Linked DNA regions of Nitrobacter winogradskyi Nb-255. The protein of the gene in region 1 interacts with the protein of each later gene in a pairwise test. Links are inferred from orthologs where the notes say so. Each region holds a gene or a part of one and is shown on either strand. Other genes may lie near its edges. The genes, in order: NWI_RS01675 and ccmE.

Region 1 (7,772 bases):
TCGGCTTCGTCCAGCACCAGAAATTCGACCTGACCGAGTTTCAGCCCGTTGCTTTGAACGAGATCGAGCAGGCGGCCCGGCGTTGCGACCATCACCTCGACGCCATGCATCACGGCGCGGACCTGACGTCCCATCGGGACCCCGCCGATCGCGAGGGCCGAGGTCAGGCGCAGGTGCCGGCCGTAGGCGTTGAAGTTTTCGAGAATCTGGCCTGAAAGTTCGCGCGTCGGGCTGAGCACCAGAACCCGGCAGCTCTTGGGTTGCGGCTTGATTCGATTCTGAAGCAGCCGATGCAGGATCGGCAACGCGAAGGCCGCGGTCTTGCCGGTGCCGGTCTGGGCAATTCCGACAAGGTCGCGTCCGGTGAGGGCAATAGGGATGGTTTGAGCCTGGATGGGCGTGGGCGTCAGATAATTCTCTTCCGCGAGCGCACGTGAAATCGGATCGGCGAGGCCGAAATCCTGAAAGGAGGACAAAAGGTTGCTTCTTTCCATTATGGGACCAGGCGCTCGGCCATATCGGCCGGAGCGTGCCAGGGCGTCGGTGACACCCGCGTGTTTGGGGCGTCGATTGACTTTGGCTGAAGGGGCAAGCCAGAGACCGTTAACGGCCCAGAACACGCGGCTCGCAGTGACCTGACATTTTCAAGGTCGTGTTACCATATGAAGCAGGAACGCGGCGGATTCAAGGTGAATCGTCGCGGCTCGCACGCCCAAGGTTCTCCCGCGGAGCTTTAGCCTACTCTGCGTTCCAGCCGCACGCCCTGAGCCGCGCGTGCAAATGCGCGGGCGCGGGCGCGGTGACCACCACGGGAGGCTTGTTCCTCGACAGCGGAATCGCGATCTGGCGTGCATGCAGATGCAGGCCCGGCTCGTCGAGGCGCGGGACGTATTGTTCGTTCCGCGAACGGCGTAAACTGGCCTGGGTTCCGTAGATGTTGTCGCCGACGATCGGCCAGCCCATCGCCGCGCAATGGACGCGCAGTTGATGAGTGCGGCCGGTAAGCGGTTCCAGCGACAACCAGGTCAACTGAACTCCTGCTCCGGAAACGGTGGAGGTGTCAGGAGAGGATCGCCCCAGCACTTTCCATTTCGTGGTCGACGGCAGCCCGTTCGGATCCGGCTTCTGCCACCAGCCGCGTTCTTCGTTCAGCCGCCCCAGTGGAATATCGATGGCGCCCTCATCCTCGCTCGGGCCGCCTTCGACCACGGCCCAGTAGGTCTTTGAAATCTTGCCGTGCTTGAACAGCAGGCCGAGCGAAGCCGTCGCCTTGCGGTGCCGCCCGAGCACCAGACAGCCCGAGGTGTCGCGGTCCAGCCGATGGGCCAGCACCGGCGGCCGCGGCAGGCCGAACCGCAGCGCGTCGAACGACGCTTCGAGATTGGCGCCGCCCTTGGGGCCGCGATGGACGGCGATGCCCGCGGGCTTGTCGATCACCAGCATCAGCCCGTCGCGGTGGAGGACGCGGGCCTGGATCTCCTCCGGCGTCGGCTGGGCCGTATCGACGGTTCGCTTTATTTCCGGTTGCGGCATGATCGTCGAAACGGCTAACACACCTCCACGATGAGTGACAGTTCCGAGGATCAACCGAAACAGAGCTGGTGGCGCAGGCTGTCCGGCGGCCTCAAGCGGACTTCCGCTTCGCTCGGGACGGCGGTGGCCGATCTCGTCACCAAGCGCAAGCTCGACCGCGCCATGCTCGATGATATCGAGGACGTCCTGCTGCGCGCCGACCTCGGAACCGCGGTCGCCGAACGCATCGCGGAGGCGGTCGGCGAGGGACGCTATGACAAGGCGATCTCCGCCGACGAGGTGAAGGCCGTCGTCGCGACCGAAGTGGAAAAAGTCCTCGCTCCGGTGGCGCGGCCGCTGATCATCGACGAAACGGTCAAGCCGTTCGTTATTCTGGTGGTCGGCGTCAACGGCTCCGGCAAGACTACGACCATCGGCAAGCTGGCGGCGAAGTTGTCCGCCGAGGGGCGCAAGGTGATGATGGCGGCCGGCGACACGTTTCGCGCCGCGGCGATCGACCAGTTGAAGGTCTGGGGCGAGCGAACCGGATCGCCGGTGATCGCGGGCGCGCAAGGATCGGATTCCGCGAGCCTGGCGTTCAACGCGCTGACCGAGGCGCGAAACCAGAACAGCGACGTGCTGCTGATCGACACCGCGGGCCGCCTGCAGAACAAGGCGGAGCTGATGAACGAACTGGAAAAGATGGTTCGCGTCATCCGCAGGGTCGATTCGTCGGCTCCGCATGTCGTGTTGCTCGTGCTCGACGCCACGGTCGGACAGAACGCGCTGTCGCAGGTCGAGGCGTTTCATCGCACCGCCGGCGTCACCGGGCTGGTGATGACCAAGCTGGACGGCACGGCGCGCGGCGGCATTCTGGTGGCGCTCGCGGAGAAGCATAAGCTGCCCGTGCACTTCATCGGCGTCGGCGAAGGAGTGGACGACCTCGCGCCGTTTACGGCAGGCGATTTCGCGCGGGCGGTCGCGGGGATCGAGCATTAGTTTTTATCGTGCCCGAACCCCACGGGCGGGCATGCCGGGACTACCGAAACCGCGCGAAACACCGGCTTCATCCGCTGTTGCGGATAAAGCCGGTCATAACAGGCAGGATGATGAACAAGTCGCAACCGCACCCGCTATTCAAGCTCGCGACCGAACTCGGTCCGCTGCTGGTGTTCTTCGCCGCCAATGCGAAGTTCGGGCTGTTCGTGGCAACGGCCGCGTTCATGGTGGCGATCGTGGCGGCGATGATCGCGTCCTATGCGGTGACGCGACATATCCCGCTGATGGCGCTGGTGACGGCGGTCATCGTCATCGTGTTCGGTACGCTGACGCTGGTTCTGCATGATGAGACCTTCATCAAGGTGAAGCCCACCATCATCTATGCCCTGTTCGCGGCGGTGCTCGGCGGCGGATTGCTGTTCGGCCGCTCCTTCATCGCGATCATGTTCGATCAGGTGTTCAACCTGACGCCGCGCGGCTGGCGGCTGTTGACGCTGCGCTGGGCGCTGTTCTTTGCGGCGATGGCCGTCCTGAACGAATTCGTCTGGCGGACCCAGAGCACGGACTTCTGGGTCAATTTCAAGGTTTTCGGAGCGGTCCCGCTCACCATGATCTTCGCCATGATGCAGATGCCGCTGACCCGGCGCCATCATCTGGAGCCGGCCACTCTGGAAGCCAGCGATGCCCGGGAAGGGGATGTCAGCAAGAACTGATGACTTGCCTATAAGCTGGCCGGCCGGAAAGACGAACGGGGCTGGATCAGGAGCCCGCTTTCAGGGCCTTTTCGATTTCCGGCTTCAGCACCGCTTCGATGTTCTCAGGGGTGATTTCCCCGACCAGCTTGTAGGCGATGGTGCCGTCCCGCGCGACCACGAAGGTCTCGGGCACGCCGTAGACGCCCCATTCGATGGAGGCCCGGCCATTGCTGTCGACGCCGACGACATCGAACGGGTTGCCGTAGCGGCCGAGGAAGCGGCGGGCGTTGTCGGAGGCGTCCTTGTAGTTGATGCCGACGAATTGCACGCGCCGGTCCTTGGCGAACTCGGTCAGCAGCGGCGCCTCGCTATGGCAGGGGACGCACCAGGACGCCCAGACGTTGACCAGGCTGACCTTGCCCACGAAGGTCGCGGGGTCGATCCCCGGCACCGGCTTGCCGTCCGCCATGAGGCCGGACAGTGGCGGCAGCGGGATCTGGGGCGCGGCGCGGCCGATCAGCGCCGAGGGGATTCGCGAAATGTCGCGGTCGCCGAGCCGGAACCAGAACAGGAGCGCCAGCGCGGCAAAGAGCACGAGCGGCAGCGCCATCAGCCAGCGCCGTTTCGGCGCGGCGGCGGGCGGCTCAGGGTCGGTCATTGAACCTCCGCTGCGCTGCGTCCCGATCGCCTGACCGCGCCCGCGGCTTCAAGGCCGCGCAGGCGCGCCTTCTGACGGCGGTAATCCATGATCACCCAGACAATGAGCGCGACAACCACGGCTGCGACCGACACGTAGGATGTCACGATGAATGAGGCATAGGGACCGAGCGCCATGATTGTCACGCCACCGATTTGCTGGCTTGCAGCATCTGCAAGGTGCGCACGCGCCGGCGCAGGATTTCATTCCGCATCGCCGCGATATGCAGCGTCAGGAACAGCAGGGTGAAGCCGATCGCCATCACCACGAGGGGAATCAGGAAGGCGCGGTCGAGCGTCGAGCCGCCCATGCGCACCACCGAGGCCGGCTGATGCAGCGTATTCCACCAGTCGACCGAGAACTTGATGATGGGAATGTTGACCGAGCCGACCAGCGTCAGCACCGCGGCGGCGCGCGCGGCGCGCGACGGATCCTCGACCGCGCGCCATAGCGCCATCAGGCCAAGATACATCAGGAACAGGATCAAAACCGAGGTCAGCCGCGCATCCCATTCCCAATAGGTGCCCCACATCGGTCGGCCCCACAGCGATCCCGTCAGCAGCGCGAGAAATGTGAAGGCCGCGCCGATCGGCGCTGCGGTCTTGGCCGCGACGTCGGCCAGCGGATGCCGCCACACCAGCGTGCCCAGCGCCGCGACGCTCATCACGCCCCACACGAACATCGACAGCCACGCATTCGGAACGTGGATGAACATGATCTTCACGGTCGCGCCCTGCTGATAGTCATCGGGCGCGATGGCGGACTGGTAGAGGCCGACCGCGAGCACGAGCGCGGTGACCGCCACGAGCCACGGCAGAATCCGGCCGGCAAGCGTGAGAAACCGGGAGGGGTTGGCGAGGTCAATCAACGACATGGGCACCACTGATAGTCGCCGGAGCTACCGCAGGCAATGCGGATTTGCGTCCGGTTTCCTCCTTGAGCAAAAATTGATTGGCTGCATCAAGCGCCTCAATCCAGCCCGTGCCGCAGGCTTGAGGCGGCGGCGAACGGACCGATGACCAGGCTCGCCAGCGACAGCGCGCACAGAATCGAGAACGGAGTGCCGAACGGCGATGGTCCGGACATCGCGGCATTGGAAGCGGCGACGCCGAAAATCAGAACCGGGATCGACAGCGGAAGCACCAGCACCGAGAGCAGCAGCCCGCCGCGGCGCAGGACGACGGCGAGGGCGGCGCCGACCATTCCCGTGAAGGTGAGCGCCGGCGTTCCCGCAAGGAGCGTCAGCGCCACGGCACCGGTCGCGACGGCGTCCAGGTTGAGCAGCAACCCCAGCACGGGCGTCGCGGCGACCAGCGGCAACCCTACGGCCAGCCAGTGCGCCAGCGCCTTCGCGGCGCAGACGAGTTCGAGCGGCGTGCGGCCCATGACGATCAGGTCAAGCGAACCATCATCGTGATCGGCGGTGAACAGGCGATCGAGCGTCAGCAGGCTCGCCAGCAGCGCGCCGAGCCAGAGAATCGCGGGCCCGAGTTTTTTCAGGAGCGCGAGATCGGGGCCGACCGCGAACGGCATCAGCACCACGACGGTCAGGAAAAACAGCACCCCGATCAGCGCGCCGCCGCCGACGCGCAGCGCGACGCGCACATCCCGGCGGATCACGGCGGCGAGGGCGGTCATGAAGAGGACCCTTTTCTTCTTTCCCACGAGGGAAGGAGGGGCAAGGCTCGTCGCATGTGGATTGGAGCCAACCTCATGCCGCGCCTCCGATCCGCAGTTCCCGCGCGGCGATGCCGAGCGGCGTATGGGTCGCGGCCAGAATGATGCCGCCGCCCGCGAGATGGCCGGTCATGATCGCGGCGAAGGCGGCCTGACCGGTGACGTCGAGGGCCGAGGTCGGTTCGTCCAGCAGCCAGACCGGGCGCTTGACGGCCAGGAGCCGTGCGATGGACAGCCGTCGCCGCTGTCCGGCCGAGAGATAGGCCGCCGGCAGATGCGCGACATGGTCGAGCCCGACCGCCGCGAGCGCATCCGATTCGCCCGATTTCCCGCCGCCGAGGAAATCCCGCCAGAACGACAGGTTTTCGCTGACCGTGAGCGCAGGCTTGAGGGCGTCGCGATGGCCGAGGTAATGCGCCTGTTCCGGCAGCGTCAACTCGGGATCGCCGCCTTCAAGGCTGATCGACCCGTCCGCTATCGCCAAAAGACCCGCGAGCAGCCGGAGCAGGGACGTTTTCCCCGCGCCGTTAGGGCCGGTGATCGCCACGGCGTGGCCCGACTCCGCCGCCACATCGAGGCCGGAGAACACCTCCCGTCCTCCTCTGACGCATCGCAATCCGTTCCCTGAAAGTCTCATGGCGGTCCTGTTCGCGGAACTGTCGCGTTTCTGTGTATGGCTGAAAGGCGGGGTACAAGCATTTGAGGGGCGGTGGCGGACGATCTGGAAAGACTCTATAAAACTGGAACTGATGCAGCACAAAACGCGCCGCAGCGAAACCCCGGGGGTTGGTGCGTCAGCGGTGTTTCAATACCCTATTGGTTTGCTGGCCGGTACCTCAGACGTTAATTCGGGATTTCTCACATGGCTTCGCTCGACAGCTTCAAGTGCCTGAAAACCTTCAAGGTCGGAGACAAGACTTACGCTTACTACAGTCTGCCGGCCGCGGAGAAGAATGGCCTCAAGGGCATCTCCCGGCTGCCCTATTCCATGAAGGTGCTGCTGGAAAACCTGCTGCGCAACGAGGACGGACGCTCGGTGAAGAAGGAAGACATCGCCGCGTTCGCCAAATGGCTGAGAAAGCGCAGGCTCGAGCACGAGATTGCCTTCCGTCCGGCTCGCGTTCTGATGCAGGATTTCACCGGCGTGCCCGCGGTGGTCGATCTCGCGGCGATGCGCAACGCGATGCAGAATCTCGGCGGCAAGCCTGAGAAGATCAATCCGCTGGTGCCGGTCGATCTTGTCATCGACCACAGCGTGATCGTGAACTTCTTCGGCGACAACAAGGCGTTCGCCCGCAACGTGGTCGAGGAGTACAGGCAGAACCGGGAGCGCTACGAGTTCCTGAAATGGGGACAGAAGGCGTTCTCGAATTTCGCGGTGGTGCCGCCCGGCACCGGCATCTGCCATCAGGTCAATCTTGAATATCTGGCGCAGACGGTGTGGACGCGAAAGGAAAGGCTGACGATCGGCAAGAAGACCGCCAGCACCGAGGTCGCCTATCCGGATACGGTGCTCGGCACCGATTCCCACACCACCATGGTCAATGGCCTTGCCGTCTTGGGGTGGGGCGTCGGCGGCATCGAGGCGGAAGCCGCCATGCTTGGCCAGCCGCTATCGATGCTGCTGCCCGACGTGGTCGGCTTCAAGCTGAAGGGGGCGCTGAAGGAAGGGGTGACCGCCACCGATCTCGTGCTCACCGTTACCCAGATGCTGCGCAAGCAGGGCGTCGTCGGCAAGTTCGTCGAGTTCTACGGACCTGGCCTCGATCATCTGTCGGTCGCGGACAAGGCGACCATCGCCAACATGGCGCCGGAATACGGCGCGACCTGCGGCTTCTTTCCGATCGATGCGGCGACCATCGATTATCTCAAGACGTCCGGCCGGCCGCCGGCCCGCGTCGCGCTGGTGATGAAATACGCCAAGGCGCAAGGCCTGTTTCGCAGCTCCGCTTCGGCCGATCCGGTCTTCACAGAAAAGCTGGCGCTCGATCTTGGAACGGTGGTGTCGTCGCTCGCGGGACCGAAGCGGCCGGAGGGGCGGCAGCCGCTGTCGGCGGTCGCGGATGGATTCGCCGGCGCGCTCGCCGACGAATACAGAAAGACCGACGCCGGGGCGCGATTCCCGGTCGAAGGCCGCAACTTCGATCTCGGACATGGCGACGTGGTGATCGCGGCGATCACCTCATGCACCA
Region 2 (7,997 bases), 940 kb from region 1 along the record:
CCCCGGCGGCCGCCGTGCAAAAAACGGGCGGTGAAGCTTGGGGCAACTCCACCGCCCTAGTCCTTCCGACGGAGGGGGGCTATTCCGATCGGAAGGCAATCAAGGGAACGGACTTTTGACCCGTCCCCGGAAAGTGCCGCCGGCGGGGGGCGACTGATGCCGGCGACGCTTTCCATCTCTTGCAAGGCTCGCACCTCAAGTCCGATCGGACCGCGTCGAGCCCGACCGAGCCTTGTCTTTGATCGGCATGATCCAATCCGGGAATCGATTTCTTCCGTTCGGCATCATGCCTTAACCCTTCGCAATTGGCATTGCGACGAAACGCGCCGTGCTGCCGGTGCGAACCCGCATCAAAACACTGTTCTTGTCTTCCGCGCGCGCCGCCTTGATTGCCTCGCGTATGTCGGCGGAGCTGGACACGCTCTTTCCCGCGACCTCCAAAATCACGTCGCCTTCCCTGAACCCGCGCTCGGCCGCGGGGCTTTTCGGATCCACGTCAACCACGACGACCCCTTCCCCGCCGGCACCCGCAACCGATCCTGCCGGCGCAACGGTCAAACCAAGCCTGGGAATATCGTTGTCGCGCGATGAGCCACGATCGCCATAGTGGTCAGCTCGGGCTTCGACGGTGTCGGGCAGAGTGCCAAGCGTCAGGTTGACGACCTTGTCCGTGCCCTTGCGCAGGACGTTGAGCTTGATCGACGTTCCCGGCGCCAAGCTACCGATGGTCCGCGCCAGTTCGCGCGCGTCCTTGACCGGATCACCATTGACGGCCGTGATCACGTCGCCGGACTTTATACCCGCCTTGGCCGCCGGACTGTTGGCCTGCGGCTCAGCCACCAGCGCGCCTTCGGCTTTCTTGAGACCGAGGCTGTCGGCGATGTCGGAAGTCACCGGCTGGATCTGGACGCCGATCCATCCGCGGCTCACCGACCCTTTGTCCTTGAGCTGAGCAACGACACTCTTCACCGTATTCGCGGGAATCGAGAACGCAATGCCGACGCTGCCGCCGGACGGCGAATAGATCGCGGTATTCACGCCGATGACGTCGCCCTTCATGTTGAAAGCCGGGCCGCCGGAATTACCTTTGTTGACCGGGGCGTCAATCTGGATGAAGTCGTCATAGGGGCCGGTGCCAATGTCACGGCCGCTGGCCGACACGATGCCGGCGGTCACCGAACCGCCAAGACCGAACGGATTGCCGACCGCGAGAACCCAATCGCCGATCCGCACCTTGTCATCCGACAGTTTCGCAAACGGGAAACTGGAGCCGCCCTCGACCTTGATCAGGGCAATGTCCGTGCGCGGATCAGCCCCGATCACCTTGGCGGTGTAGGTCTTGCCGTCGTCGGTCGTGACTTCGACCTTGTCCGCGCCGTCGACGACATGGTTGTTGGTCACAGCATACCCATCAGCCGAGATGAAGAAGCCGGAGCCCTGCCCTGTCACGAGGCCAGGACCGCGCCGGCCGCGCATTCCTGGCGGTAGGCCATCCGGTCCGCCAAAGCGGCGGAAAAACCGCTCCATGGGCGAGCCCGGCTGGAACGGCGAATCGTCCCCGCTGGCCACCGCCCTGTCCTTCATACGGATCTTGACCGAAATTACCGACGGCTTCACCCGCTCGACGATGTCGGCAAAGCCGATCGGCTGCGCGACCTTGCTCACGTCGGTGTTGACCTGCGCATAAGCGGGACTTATGAAGAACTCGGCCTTGTCTGCGGAAGGGCTTAGCCCGTAAGCGGCTACGCCAACACCCGCGACGACAGACGCCATCAACGCGAACCTGCGCGCGGTGACCCCAGAACGAATGGGCTTTAACTGGGAAGACGGCAGGTCGGTCATGCGGATCTCCAAAAGACAGGTTTGATATAGTGCCGAAAACCGGCACTTCATGTCCCTGAAGATGGGTATTCGCACCTTACCGCGCGCTGACCAAGAAATTAATGTTTCGTAACAACAGCAAACGCCTCGTGCGGCGGTTTGGCGCACACATCACGAGGTCGCGGATCGAAAACCGGTTATCGGCTCAAGCCTTCGACTCCTCGCCGGCGGCGCGTTCGATCGCCACCAGTTTCGCGAGCCGGGCTTCTTCTTCCTCGCTCAAACGCGGTGGAGCCTCCTGAGCGGCCTTCACCGCTTTTGACCGCCGCCGGCTGTATCCCCACAGCGCCAGTCCGCCGCCGGCCAGAAGCAGCGGAGTCAGAAGCCAGAGCGGCAGCGTACTCGTCTCAAAAGGCGGCTTCAGCAGAACGTAGTCGCCATAACGGGCCACCAGAAAATCTAGCACCTGCTGATTGCTGTCGCCGGCGGCGATCCGCTCCCGCACCAGCAGACGGAGATCCCGCGCCAGCGGCGCCGAGGAATCGTCGATCGACTGGTTCTGGCACACCATGCAGCGCAACCCGCGCGACAGGTCGCGCGCGCGCGCTTCCTGAGCGGGGTCGGTCATGACCTCGTCCGGCTGCACCGCATGAGCGGAAGACACCGCCAAGAGCCCAAAACAAAGGATCGCGCCGAGAACAGGCAGGAACCTGTTCCACGCCATGCACCGTCCGCACAACGACGACAGGGTTTGTACGAGTTCACGCATGGCAGCCTTACTCCGCCGGCTGGAGCGTGCGCCAGCCGGCCTTCGCCGGTTTCGGCGCACCGACCCGCAAGCGCCGGTCTGACAGCGACAGCACGCCGCCGAAGGCCATCAGGACCGGACCGAACCAGATCAGCAACACCATAGGCTTGTGATAGATGCGCACCGCGATCGACCCATCGGCGGTGGCTTCACCGAGCGAGATGTAGAGCTGGCTCGCGCCACGCGTCAGCAGCGCCGCTTCCGTGGTCGAAGCCGCGCGCGTCGTGAAGTTACGCTTGGAGGGCATCATGACCGCGATCGGCTGCCCGTCCCGACTGACGGTGAAGCGCGCGATATCTTCGCGATAGTTGGATCGCTGATGCTGCGTCGTACCCTCGAACGTCAGACTGTAGCCACCGACCCGCGCCACGTCGTTGATCTTCATCGAGGCGATGTATTCGGTATTCCAGGTGGTTTCGCAGACGATGCCGATCAAGGCTACCCCGAGGCCGGCATGGGCGAAAACCGTGCCCCACGCCGAACGAGGCAATCCTTTCGCGCGGCGCAGGGAAACCGGCAGCGACGCACGAAACAGGTTGACGCGCTCGGCGAGATCACAGAGAGCGCCGATAATCACGAACACCGCCAGTCCGATCGCCAGCGGCGCGAAGGTGCTGCCGCCACGCGTCCATGCCCACAGCACGGCCACGGCGATCACGCTGCCGACCCCGGCGGCGATCAGCCGTTGAGAGGCACCGAGCAGATCACCGCGCTTCCACGCCAGCAGCGGGCCGAACGGCACCGCGATCAGCAGCGGGACGAACAAGGGCGCGAACGTCAGGTTGAAGAACGGCGCTCCGACCGAAATCCTGTTGCCGGTGATGACCTCGAGCGCCAGCGGATACAACGTGCCGACGAACACGGTGGCGCAGGCCGTGGTCAGGAACAGGTTGTTGAGCACGAGCGCGCCTTCGCGCGAGACCGGCGCGAACAAGCCGCCCTGCTTCAGAGTGGACGCACGCCAGATAAACAAGGTGAGGCTGCCGCCGATGAAGGTGCAGAGGATCAGCAGGATGAAGACGCCGCGCGTCGGGTCGGTAGCAAAGGCATGGACTGACGTCAGCACGCCCGAACGCACCAAAAAGGTGCCGAGCAGCGACAGCGAGAACGTCAGGATCGCGAGCAGGATGGTCCATACTTTCAGCGCGTTGCGCTTTTCCATCACCACCGAGGAATGCAGCAGCGCCGTTCCCGCCAGCCACGGCATCAGCGAGGCGTTCTCGACCGGATCCCAGAACCACCAGCCACCCCAGCCGAGTTCGTAATAGGCCCAGTACGATCCCATCGCGATTCCGAGGGTGAGGAAAATCCACGCCACCAGCGTCCATGGCCGCACCCAGCGCGCCCAGGCTGCGTCGATGCGGCCTTCGATCAGGGCGGCGACCGCGAAGGAGAACGCGATGGAGAAGCCGACATAGCCGAGATAAAGCATCGGCGGGTGTACCGCGAGCCCGATATCCTGCAGCACAGGATTGAGATCGCGCCCCTCCATCGGCGGGCTGGCGATCCGCGTGAACGGATTCGATGTCAGCAGGATGAACAGGTAGAACGCGGTCGCGACCCAGCCCTGCACCGCCAGCACATGGGCGCGCAGCGTCAGCGGAAGATTATTGCCGAACGCCGCGACCAGCCCGCCGAACAAAGCGAGGATCGTCACCCACAACAGCATGGAGCCTTCGTGATTGCCCCAGACGCCGGTGATCTTGTAGATCATCGGCTTCAGCGAGTGGGAATTCTGGAAGACGTTGAGGACCGAGAAATCGGAAACCACGTACAGCGTCGCAAGCGCGAAAAACGAAGCGGCGACAAACAGCAATTGCGCCAGCGCGGTCGAGCGCGCCACGTTCATCAACGCGCCGTCGTGCAGTCTTGCGCCGATGATCGGAACCACGGACTGGATCAGCGCGAGCCCGAGCGCCAGCACCAGCGCGAAATGCCCGGCCTCGGCGATCATTGCGACACCTCCTGCTTGCTAGAAGCTTCAGCGGCTCCGGGCTGCGCGCCATAATCGTCCTTCCAATGCCCCTGCTTCTTCAAGGCATCCGCGACCTCTTTCGGCATGTAGGTCTCGTCGTGCTTGGCCAGCACGGTGTCGGCCTGGAACACACCCGAATTATCAAGCGCGCCCTCGGCGACCACCCCCTGCCCCTCGCGGAACAGATCAGGCAGAATGCCCTTGTAACTCACCGGGAGGGTGGCGCTCCCGTCAGACACCCTGAATGAAACGGCGAGATTGTCACCGCGGACCAGCGAACCGGTCTGCACCAGCCCGCCTAGCCGAAAGCGTTGCCCCGGCTGAATATGCTTCTCCGACACCATCATCGGCGTCGAGAAAAACACGATGGAATCGCGCAGGGCATTAAGCACCAGCGCGGCCGCGATGCCGAGCACCACGAGCGCTCCGCCGATCATCGTCAAGCGCCGCTGCTTGCGAGTCATGTTTCACCACCTGCGCGCAAAGCAAATACCTCGATCATCCGTCTATCCCGAGCGCCTTGAACCCTTCGTTGAGCTGGCGCAACCCTGCTTCATTCCGCCCGAGCGCGCGGCGCGCGTCATCGCGCACGGCGCGCGACTTCTCCGGCTGATTGAGCACCATATAGGCGCGGGCGAGGCGCAGCCATCCCTCGACATCGTTGCCGTCCTGCTTCAGGCGCGCCGCCAGCCGGTCGACCATCGTGTGGATCATCGCGGAGCGATCCGCTTCGTTCATGTCGCTCGCCGCGGCCACCGCTTCTTCCGTCGGGCGAGGCGCGCCGTCCCCGAGCTGCGCCAGCGCCTCCTGCACGGTCACGCGCCATTCCGCATCCGCAGGCGCATCGGCCAGCAGGGCTTTCCAGATCTTCATGGCGTCGGCGCTGCGGCCGTCCTGCTGCGCGGCCATTCCAAGGAAAAAGCGCGCCTTCGCCTCCTGCGGGTTCAGGGCGAGCGCCCGCTCGAACTCCTTCTTCGCCTCGGCGGTGACGATGCCGTTGGCCGCCCCCGCGATCGCCGCCCCGAGATCGGCGCGGCGCGGCGCGGTCTCGCCCTCATACGTGATCACGTTGCGATAGGCGCGCGCCGCGTCGTCGAAGCGGCCGAGCTTCGCGAGTATCGGCGCCAGTACGGTCCAGCCCCGGCCGTCGCCGGGATTCTTCTCCAGGTGCGATTCGACACGCGCCACGAGGCTGTCGAGGGATTGCGACGCATCGGCGGTTTGAATGCGCGCCGCGAGGGGGAAATCGGGCATTTGCGGCGATCCCAGAGGGAGGTAGGTCGCGAACGCCAGCAACGGGATTCCCGCCAGCGCGACCACCGCCACCGCACGGCGCAGCCAGAGTTTCGAATCCTGCGGCTGATGACGTTCCGCGTCAGCCGCTTCCAGAAGCCGGCGCCCGATCTCGACCCGCGCCGCAGCCGCCTCCGCCTCGCCGATCAGGCCGGCGGCGGCATCGCGCCCGACCTCGGCCAGTTGGTCGCGGTAAACCGTGGTCTCGCTGCCGCCCGAGGTTCGCCGACTGCCTGACCGACCGAGCGGCCACAGCACCGCGAAAGCCGCACCGGCGGTCATCAGCGCGAACACAAACCACACCGTCATCTCATCAGGGTTCCATCTGGTAGCGGCGCCGGGAGCGGCCGTTCGACGGCCGGGTTACATCACGACTGGAATACGGACGCAATTGACAATTGCGGCACAATTGACGGTAAACATCCACAACCGCATGATTTAATAGCGTTTATCGGAAACACGGACGCCCGCTCACCCTGCCCGCGACGATTTGCGTTCGGCCGTGAGCGCGTGGTCCGCCGCCCGGCTCATCAGCGACGAGTAATCCCGGCCGAACAGAACCTCGCAAAAACGGATCACCGCCTTGACCTGCTGCTGCCGGAACGCCCGCACGCGCTCATCGCCGTTGCGAAGCGCTTCGACAAGGGTTTCGGAGGTCCTCTCGACGTAATGCTGCAAGTCCGAATAGGTGCGCGTCGTGACTTCGTTGATGGCCAGTTCGCTGGCGTAGGTCCGGCATACCGCGACAAAATCGATCAACGCGGCGGTTTCCTCGACCTCGATCGAGTCGAGTTTTGCGCCGGCTGGAATGTCCTTGTCGGGCCGCTGACGCAAAATACGCCGCACACGGCCGGCGACGCCTTCGATCTCCGATTGCAGAACCTCGGAAATATCGACCCTGATCGCCGCGAGCTGACGCCCCCAGCCGGAATCGGTTCGGATATCAAGCTCGGTCCTTAGCCCGCGAACACCGTCGTGCAAGGTCTTCAAGTGCCGGGAGACATTCTCGAACCGGCCGCGCCGGATATCGGCCCGCAGAACGGCCGACGTCTGCGACAGATCGTCGAGCGCCATCTTGACGGCCACGCCATAAGGCGTCGCCGCCACGCGTATCTCATCGTCCGACCCCGCGACCTGAACCGCGAGGCGGATGATCTGCCACGGTGCCGACAGGCGCTGCATCACCAGCGACAACGCAAACGGCAAGGCCGCCGGCGTTTGCAGGGAAGGAACATTGAGCGCCGTCATCAGGGAGGCGATCTGCGGCTCGCCGAAGACAGGCAGAAAACCAGGCAGCCGAATATTCAGGGTGTCGAGGGCTTCGCGCGCGTGCAGAACCGCCGCGATCGCGGGCAGATCTTCAATGACGCCGGGAGCGCTGATGCGGCCAAGCGTCCGCTGGCGGTTGATGCCGGAACTATCCGTAAGGATTCGCAGGATGGCGGCTGCCGCCACCGGCTGGAAAACCCGTGCCGCCGTCTCGATCCCGGATGCCGATCCGGCCTCAGCCGCCAGCACGGCCTCGAACGCGCGCGCGTCATCCGGCGCGCCCTCGCGCGCCAGCCAACGCCAGACCGGCACGAGCGAGTTGCGCCGGATCTGGCCGGAGCGCGGCACGACATTGTCTTCCACGAGAAACGGATCGAGGGGACGGAACAGATGCCGGACCGGGTCTTCACTCCGCTGCTCGCTGTCACCCGATTGGGGGTCAATCCGGCGCAGCTCCCCGAGAACGAGGTTCGCGACCGCAGCGTCTTCGCCGCGCTCCACCGCGCGCTCGAACTCCCGCATCAACAACGCCTGCGATTTCGGCGGAAGCTGCGCAAGGTAGTCCTTCAGCCGTTCGATCGAGGTCTGGTCCATGCACGCACATCTTCACGCGAACGATCGCGCGGACACCGGAAAGCCCGTAGCGCCTCATATCAGACGCGGTCTTAAGGATGCGTTGCGCCGGGCCGGAGGAGTTTCGAGACAACGGGATAACGGCTCGCGCCAAGAAAATACGTCAAATCAGAAACGCGATCCCGCTTCGCATTTCATCAGGGAGCGGGGAGGACTCATTCCATGCTTGAATGCTGGTCAGTGAGGCTTTGATTTGAT

What was found.
Region 2: the proteins of NWI_RS01675 (region 1) and ccmE interact in binary tests that used the Escherichia coli proteins (3 or more experiments, as listed by UniProt). The link is inferred for Nitrobacter winogradskyi Nb-255 from one-to-one orthologs.

What each region holds. Positions count from the first base shown.
Region 1 is NC_007406.1:352,361-360,132, forward strand. Bases 2,912-5,652 are described here. They hold NWI_RS01675 (heme ABC transporter permease), read right to left. Parts: upstream 4,778-5,652; coding sequence 4,046-4,777; downstream 2,912-4,045. Other genes in these bases: NWI_RS01660 (septation protein A), read left to right, coding at 2,912-3,224; NWI_RS01665 (DsbE family thiol:disulfide interchange protein), read right to left, coding at 3,271-3,864; ccmD (heme exporter protein CcmD), read right to left, coding at 3,861-4,040; ccmB (heme exporter protein CcmB), read right to left, coding at 4,873-5,541; ccmA (heme ABC exporter ATP-binding protein CcmA), read right to left, coding at 5,615-5,652. In the rest of the region: NWI_RS01645 (DEAD/DEAH box helicase), read right to left, coding at 1-494; NWI_RS01650 (RluA family pseudouridine synthase), read right to left, coding at 739-1,533; signal recognition particle-docking protein FtsY, read left to right, coding at 1,564-2,511; more of NWI_RS01660, read left to right, coding at 2,622-2,911; more of ccmA, read right to left, coding at 5,653-6,217; aconitate hydratase AcnA, read left to right, coding at 6,443-7,772. UniProt on the Escherichia coli protein: Required for the export of heme to the periplasm for the biogenesis of c-type cytochromes.
Region 2 is NC_007406.1:1,295,264-1,303,260, reverse strand. The notes cover bases 3,325-6,290. They hold ccmE (cytochrome c maturation protein CcmE), read right to left. Parts: upstream 5,069-6,290; coding sequence 4,580-5,068; downstream 3,325-4,579. Other genes in these bases: ccmI (c-type cytochrome biogenesis protein CcmI), read right to left, coding at 5,103-6,206; NWI_RS06170 (heme lyase CcmF/NrfE family subunit), read right to left, coding at 3,325-4,583. Also shown: NWI_RS06180 (Do family serine endopeptidase), read right to left, coding at 292-1,842; NWI_RS06175 (cytochrome c-type biogenesis protein), read right to left, coding at 2,027-2,545; more of NWI_RS06170, read right to left, coding at 2,598-3,324; NWI_RS06155 (hypothetical protein), read right to left, coding at 6,369-7,760. UniProt on the Escherichia coli protein: Heme chaperone required for the biogenesis of c-type cytochromes. Transiently binds heme delivered by CcmC and transfers the heme to apo-cytochromes in a process facilitated by CcmF and CcmH.